DNA from 2 places in the Streptomyces sp. NPDC087859 genome. Region 1 is predicted to be linked to the other one. Evidence: riboswitches for the same ligand, from Rfam matches in the RefSeq annotation. Region 1 holds a riboswitch; the other holds the start of a gene.
What was found. A riboswitch is a leader RNA that binds a small molecule or an ion and turns the genes downstream of it on or off. The one in region 1 is predicted to bind cyclic di-AMP.
Positions count from the first base shown of each region.

Region 1 (3,789 bases):
CCCAGCTCCCGGGGGAGAAGAGCAGCGCGGGTCCGGACGGGTTCTTGGAGTCGCGCACGGCGAGCAGCCCGGTCCCTGGACCGGTGTGCGGCCGAGCCGTCTCGACACAGTTGTTGGCTCCCGTGCTGTAACTGCTGCGCAGCCACCGCACGGGGTGCAGATCAGTACTGGAAGATATGTTCCGAGGCATTGCGGACATGGTGCCTCCTTACGCGCCGTCACCTATCCCGGCGATGTAATCCAACGAGTCCTCGGGCGAAAGGGCGTGGATCTGAAGGGCGTTGAAGGCCTCGGTATAGGCCTGGAGGTCTTCTTTCCGCTCAAGGTAGAGGCTACTCGTCAAGTGGTCGAGAACAACCACGTCCAGATCAGATGTGCTCGAAAATGAGAAGATTACGAAAGGCCCGGTGATGCCGATGTGGGCTCCCGCGGCGAACGGCAGGACCTGAATCCGGACTTGGGGCAGCCGGGCCGCCTCCATCAGCCGCTCCAGTTGTCGCGCCATGACCTCGGGCCCGCCGATGTCCCGGCGCAGTACCGCCTCGTCCAGCACCGCGCTCAGCTTCAGCGGCGGTTCGGCCCGCAGCACGTCCTGTCTGGCCAGCCGGACCTTCACCAGCGCGTCGAGCCGCTCATCCGGCTCGGTGCCGAGCCCGTTCACCGCGGCCCGGGTCACCGCACGCGCGTACTCGGGCGTCTGCAGCAGCCCGGGCACCACGGAGGTCTCCAGCGTGCGCATCGCACCGGCCTGGGACTCCAGACTGATGAAGTCGCGATACGTCGGTGGCAGTACCCCGCGGTACTGGTGCCACCAGTGGTGCCGTCCGCCGCCCTCGTCGGAGCCCGCCAACACCAGGAGCAACTCGCGCAGTTGGGTATCGTGCACCGCATAGGCGTCCAGCAGTAACCGCACGTCGGCCGGTTTCACGCCGCTGGCGCCGGTCTCGATCCGGCTCACTTTCGACTGGTGCCAGCCCACCAGCCGGGCCGCCTCACCACTGGTGAGCCCCGCACTGGTGCGCAACGCACGCAGTTCGGCGCCCAGTTTCCGGCGGCGTACCGCGGGACCGTGCTGCATGGGCTACTCCTTACTCCTTCCGGGCCACCCAAATACGGTCTTCCGTCGGAGAGTTCACCGCTTCGAGCGACAGATATATGCATATCTTGGTGGATCGGCACCGTGACCGGCCGCGTAATGGCAGTCTGGCGATGAAGCACCAGTCCGGGACCGTACTCGAACCATCCGCTCCGTGTCGGACCGCGGTCCCGTGGGAAAGGGACGACGTCGCCATGGCAGACCATCTGGAAGCATCCGTCACTCTGCCGAGCGATCCCGCCTCGGTCGCCACGGCCCGCACCTATGTCATCGGCACCCTGGCGGAATGGGGCCTGCCGGCGACCACCGAGGCAGCCGAGACGATCCGGCTCATCGTCTCCGAACTCGCCACCAACGCCGTACAGCACACCTTCGGGCAGTCACCCACCTTCACGGTGGACATCCGGCTCGACCGCGACGAACAACTGCGCATCGGGGTCACCGACAGTCATCCGCGGTTCCCGAAGCGGCTGCCGGCCGCCGTCCAGCAGGACAACGGCCGTGGCATGGTCATCATCCGCTGGCTGACCGCGGAGTGCGGCGGCAAGCTGAGAGTCCGGCCCACCCGGGAGGGCGGCAAGACCGTCTCCATCGAACTCCCGTGGACGGTACCGGCCGAGCCGGTCTCCGCGGCGGGGCAGCAGGAACCGTAGAGAGGCGCCTCCGGAAGTCGGAGGCGCCTCTCAAGGCGTCACGGCGGCCCCGCGAGGGTGACGGCAGGTCAGGTCGCCATCACCCCCACGGGACGGGTCACTTGACCCGGCCGTACCAGACGCTCTTGGTCCAGATCTTCTGCAGCTTCACGACCTCCCCGCTCTTCGGGGAGTGCCAGATCTTCCCTTTCCCGGCATAGATGCCGACGTGGTACACGCTGGAGCCGGAGTGGAAGAACACGAGGTCTCCGGCCTTGCGGTTCCCCACGGAGATGTGGCGGGTCTTGTTGTACTGCTGGGCCGCCGTACGAGGCAGGCTTTTGCCCGCCTTCTTGAATGAGTAGAGCGTGAGCCCGGAGCAGTCGAACCGGTGCGGCCCCGCGGCGCCCCACTTGTACGGGGAGCCCTTCTTGGAGGCAGCGACCTGGAGTGCCTTCGTCGCTGGTGTCGCGGCCTCGGCGTCGGATGCGACGCCCGGGACCACGAGGGAGCCGCCCACGGCGGCGATGGTGAGAGCCGAGGCCGTACCGGCCCGGGCCATGAGCGACGGGACACGATTGAGCGCAGACATGCGCAACCCTTCGTCAGCCGCCTGTGAAGGATGACCTGTCGGATTCGGGCTGGCGAAGTTGCCCGGCCGCATACTGCGGCTTCACCCCAAGGGCTGCTCGGATCGGCTGTTGAAGGCCGATCCGGCGACCCGTCGTGCCTGGGTCCTCCACTCCTGCCGATCCACTCCTGTCGACCGGTCATCCGGGCGGCGGCAGGACTCGGCGTCCGCCCGGATCGCCCCGCCGCTGCGGCGGGGTCTTGTCGTCAGACAGGGATCTTCACGTACTCCACGCCGAAAAACCCAATGGAATCGGGGATTTGTGGCGTTACTCACCACTCACCCGTTCGGGTGGACACTCGTCTGTTCGAGGGAACGTCGACAGGGTCAAGGACCCCCGGACCAGCGACGGAGGTACTCATTCCGGAGTCGGGCTACGCGCGTTGCGCAACCTTTGCGGCCCTGTCAAAGGAGAGGTGTCTACTCCAAACGGGGGTACGTCGTTTGGTCCGTTTGAAGGCCGGCCCGGACGCGCCGCCACGCGGTCGGGCGCGCCGGACCGGCTGCCGTCACGTCAACTGTCGGAGTGCGGCGGCACCGTGACCCGGGCTGTGCGCCGCTCGCCGTCGAGCACCCGCAGCGCACGCGCCAGGGTCATGGCGTGCACTTCGGTCTCGCCGCGCCGATGCATGGTCGCCAGCGCGTCGCGCAGCTCGGCGGCCTTCGTCACCAGCGCCTGGGCGGCCCGCAGCCCGCGGTAGGTGTCATCGTGGCGCGCCGGGTTGATACGGCCGAGCAGGTCGACCACCTCGAGATAACGGTCGATCAACTCGCCCTCGGCGCGCGTCAGGGCGGGCAGCGGAGGAAGTTCCGGCGGCAGCATCGCCCGCTCACCGGGCGCCGGGCGCGGTGCGCGACGCCTTGCGGCTGGGGATGATCCCGTCCACCAGGCCGTACTCCACGGCTTCCTGCGCGTCCAGGACCTTGTCCCGCTCGATGTCCGCGGTGACTTGCTCGTGGGTGCGCCCGGTGTGCCGTACGAGCATCTCCTCCAGCCGGAACCGGATGCGCCCCAACTCCTCGGCCTGGATGGCCAGATCGCTGGCCTGGCCCTCCACAGGCTGGGGCAGGGACGGCTGGTGGATCACCACGCGCGCGCCGGGCAGGGCGAACCGCCGGCCCGGGGTGCCCGCCGCCAGCAGCACCGCGGCGGACGAGCCGGCCTGCCCCAGGCAGACCGTCTCCACGTCGCAGGTGACGAACCGCATCGTGTCGTAGATCGCCGACATCGCGCTGAACGAGCCGCCGGGGGAGTTGATGTAGAGGGAGATGTCCCGGTCCGGGTCCTGGTACTCGAGGTGCATGAACTGGGCCATCACATCGTTCGCCGACGTGTCGTCGATCTGTGTCCCGAGGAAGACGATCCGCTCCTCCAGGAGCTTCGAGTACGGGTCCATCGTCCTCGAGCCGGAGCTCGTGCGCTCCGTGAA
Region 1 is NZ_JBIUUU010000020.1:171,598-175,386, forward strand. It holds gene ACIOHP_RS39405 (DUF397 domain-containing protein) at 1-199, opposite strand, end outside; gene ACIOHP_RS39410 (helix-turn-helix transcriptional regulator) at 209-1,078, opposite strand; gene ACIOHP_RS39415 (ATP-binding protein) at 1,291-1,749, shown strand; gene ACIOHP_RS39420 (C40 family peptidase) at 1,847-2,320, opposite strand; cyclic di-AMP (ydaO/yuaA leader) riboswitch at 2,324-2,535, opposite strand; gene ACIOHP_RS39425 (hypothetical protein) at 2,874-3,182, opposite strand; gene ACIOHP_RS39430 (ATP-dependent Clp protease proteolytic subunit) at 3,190-3,789, opposite strand, start outside.

Region 2 (3,789 bases), on a different contig from region 1:
CTCTGATCATGGCCGCACCCACCGCATATTCACTCGTCGCCACTGACCTGGACGGAACCCTGCTCCGGGGCGACGACACGCTCTCCGACCGTTCGCTCGCCGCGCTCGCGCGGGTGGCGGAGGCCGGGGCCCGGCATCTGGTGGTGACCGGCCGGCCGGCCCCGAGAGTGCGGCCGCTCCTCGACGACCTGGGCAGCACGGGGCTCGCGGTGTGCGGGCAGGGCGCGCAGGTGTACGACGCCGGCGCGGACCGTCTGCTGTGGTCGGTGACCCTGGACCGGGAGTTGGCCGAGACCGCGCTCGGCAAGATCGAGGCGGAGGTCGGCCAGGTGTACGCCGCCGTCGACCAGGACGGCGTCGACGGTCTCACGCTCATCGAGCCGGGGTATCTGATGCCGCACCCCACCCTCCCCGCCGTACGGGTCGACCGCCGCGACGACCTGTGGTGTGCGCCCATCAGCAAGGTCCTGCTCCGCCATCCCGCCCTGTCCGACGACGAGTTGGCGGCGACGGCCCGCGGAGTCGTCGGTTCCCTCGCGACGGTGACGATGTCGGGCCCCGGCACCGTCGAACTCCAGCCATGCGGCATCACCAAGGCGACGGGCCTGGCCCTGGCCGCCGACCACCTCGGCCTCGGCCCTCAACACACCATCGCCTTCGGCGACATGCCCAACGACATCCCCATGTTCGACTGGGCGGCACATGGCGTCGCGATGGCCAACGCCCACCCCGAACTCAAGGCCGTGGCCGACGAGGTGACCCTGTCGAACGAGGACGACGGCATCGCCGTCGTCCTCGAAAGACTCTTCCGGCAGGCCTAGGCCCTGTCGGCCTAGTACGCGCCCCACACGTTGTCGATCGACCCGTACCGCTGCGCCGCGTAGTTGCAGGCCGCGGTGATGTTGGCGACCGGGTCGTAGGGGTCCCACGAGGTGCCGGAGACGTGGTACGCCTGGAAGGTGGGGTCGATGACCTGGAGCAGGCCCTTGGAGGGGGTGCCGGCGGCCGCGTTGGAGTCCCAGTTGTTGATGGCGTAGGGGTTGCCCGACGACTCGCGGATGATGTTGCGGTAGATGCTGTCGTACGACCCGGGGATGCCGTTCTGGGCCATGACCTGGAGCGACGCCTGGATCCAGCCGTCGAGCGTGTTGGTGTAGCCCAGCGAGGTCGCCGTGGTCACGGTCGGGGTGGCCGCGGAGGCGCTGGTCGCGCCGATGACCGGGAGCGCGAGGACGGCGATGCCGGTACCGGCGACGGCGAGCTTGCGGGCGAGGCGGGACGTTCTGGTGCGACGGTGCTGAGCGGCAGCAGGCATGACGGTTCCTCTCCGACGCCTGCGAGGTGAGCTGTCGGGTTCGGGCGGGAGATGCCCGGCCGGGCCGCCGTACGGCGACACGACTTCACCCCAAGCCGGTCCGTTATGTCCGGCGACTTACCTGGTTCCCCCGCTCCTGCCGTGAGTTCTCGTAGGTGAGCGGTCTCCGGGCGGCGGCAGGATTCGGCGTTCCGCCCGGCCGGGAACGTATGCGAGAGCACATGTCCGGAACAAGTACCGGATTCACACAACGAGCCCATTGACCTCGGTCTGAGGCGTATGGGGTGCTTGATCCTTTGCGACCGCCAATCACCAACTGGCGTTCGTGCATGGCGGATCGGCGGACGTGATCTCACAGCCCGCCCACAGAATGAAGTGACTCAAGTCACTGAAGATGAAATCCGGCCGCAAATCGGGCAATTAACCTCAACCGGCTGTTCTCGGAATCCGCTTCTCCCACGTCCGGTGGAACACCACCTCGCCGCCCTCCGTGCAGACCACCTCGTTGGCGGCCAGGAAGAACTCCGCCCCGGCACAGCTGATCTCCGAGCGCGTACGGACCGTCGTGTCCCACGCGAGCTCCGGCCGGTGCAGCCGGATCGACCAGTCCGAGCGGGTGCGTGCCGACAGCGGGTCCGTTTCGTCGATCGTGTACGTCTCCAGCGCGTCCTCGGTGAACTCCAGACCGTCCGGGTACACGCGCGTGCCGCCGTACCGGGGGTCGACCTCCAGACGCCACTCACCCTTGGCGACATCGCGTACGACCAGTCGCTCGGGGCGCGGTTCGTCCAGCGTGGCGGGGAAGTTGACGCCGAGCGGCTCGGCCTGTTCGGGCTCGTCGAAGGTGATGTCGCCCGCCGACTCACGGGATCGCACCGGAAGTTCGAGGAAACTCCCCGCCGGGTCCAGCGCGAAGCCCGCCGCGGAGTCGGCCTGCGGCCAGATCCACGGCCAGTACGCGGAGGAGACGGCGAGCCGGATGCGGTGGCCGGGCGGGAAGGCGTGGCCGATGCCGTTGAGGTCGAACGCCACCTCCTCGGTGGCCCCCGGCTCCCACGGCACCGCCCGGTCCCGCCCGTGCCGCGCCGACAGATTCAGCACACCCCGGGTGACCAGCGTCGACGAACCGTCCGGTGCCACATCGCAGAGCCGGGCGACGACCTGCCCGCGCGGCACCTCCGAGGTCAGCCGCAGCCGCACCCGGGGCCGCCCCAGCACCCATGTCTCCTCACCCACCGCGAACTCGAAACAGGCCGAGCGGGCGTCCTCCTCCCGCTGGTCCGGCGGCAGATCGGCGTCGTTGCCGAAGGGGAAGAAACGGCCGGCGTCCACGCCCGTGTGCTGCGGGGAACGGACCAGCACAGGGGCGCCCTGAAGGCCGTACGAGACCATCGTGACGTGGGGTGAGGGCCAGGCCGGCTCGCCGACCCAGCGGCCGGGGAGGGTGCCGTACACCGTGGCCGGGGGGTGCGAGTCGCTGACGTACGCCCGCAGCAGCGGCTCCCGCATGATCCCGGTGTCCACGCCCTTCAGATGCTGGTCCCACCAGCGCAGGGTCTCCTGGAGGAAGCCGATCGCCGGGCCCGGCGGCAGACCGCGGTCGGGGTACTGGTGGGACCAGGGGCCGATGAGTCCGCGTACGCGGTCCTGCGGCAGGTGCCCGACCAGACGGAGGACCGTGTCGCGGTACGGGTCGTGCCAGCCGCCCACCGCCAGGACCGCCGCGTCGATCGCGCCGTAGTCCTCACAGACGCTGCCGTGGCGCCAGTAGTCGTCCCGGGTCTGGTGGGCCAGCCACGTGTGGACGAAGGGGTCGACCCGTTCCAGGCGTTCGAGCCACATGTCCCGCCAGGCCGGGCCCGCGTACCGCGGGTCGGGCGGCCGGGAGACGAACGCGAGCATGGTGGCCGCCCAGGCGTGCATGTCGACCGCGAGGACGGAACCTCCCATGTAGTGCACGTCGTTGTCATAGCGGTCGTCCGTCGAGCAGACCGTGACGACCGCCTTGAGCGGCTCGGGCGCGAGGGCCGCGATCTGCAGGGAGTTGAAGCCGCCCCAGGAGATGCCGAACATGCCGACCCTGCCGCTGCACCAGGGCTGCGCCGCCAGCCAGTTGACCACCTCGACCCCGTCGGCCAGCTCGGTCGCCGAGTACTCGTCCGTCGGCATGCCCTCGCTGTTCCCGTGCCCGCGGATGTCCACGCGCACGGAGGCGTACCCGTGGCCCGCGTACCAGGGGTGGCGCTGGAAGTCGCGGGGCGCGGTCCAGTCTGAAAGCCGGTACGGGAGGTACTCGAGGAGTACCGGTACGGGCTCGTCCGTCAGCGGGCGCCACACGCGCGCGTACAGCCGTGTCCCGTCCGGGAGCGGGATGCGGAGGTCCTCGTGGGTCGTGTCGAAGGGGAAGGACGTACGGATGTGCATGAGCGTGACCCCAGTGGCTCCGTCGGTTTCAGTGGACCGGGTGCATGGTG
Region 2 is NZ_JBIUUU010000001.1:701,102-704,890, reverse strand. It holds gene ACIOHP_RS03330 (HAD family hydrolase) at 9-821, shown strand; gene ACIOHP_RS03325 (transglycosylase SLT domain-containing protein) at 833-1,315, opposite strand; cyclic di-AMP (ydaO/yuaA leader) riboswitch at 1,317-1,477, opposite strand; gene ACIOHP_RS03320 (CocE/NonD family hydrolase) at 1,742-3,739, opposite strand; gene ACIOHP_RS03315 (peptide MFS transporter) at 3,768-3,789, opposite strand, start outside.
Region 2: another riboswitch for cyclic di-AMP. It lies ahead of ACIOHP_RS03325 (transglycosylase SLT domain-containing protein); the one in region 1 lies ahead of ACIOHP_RS39420 (C40 family peptidase).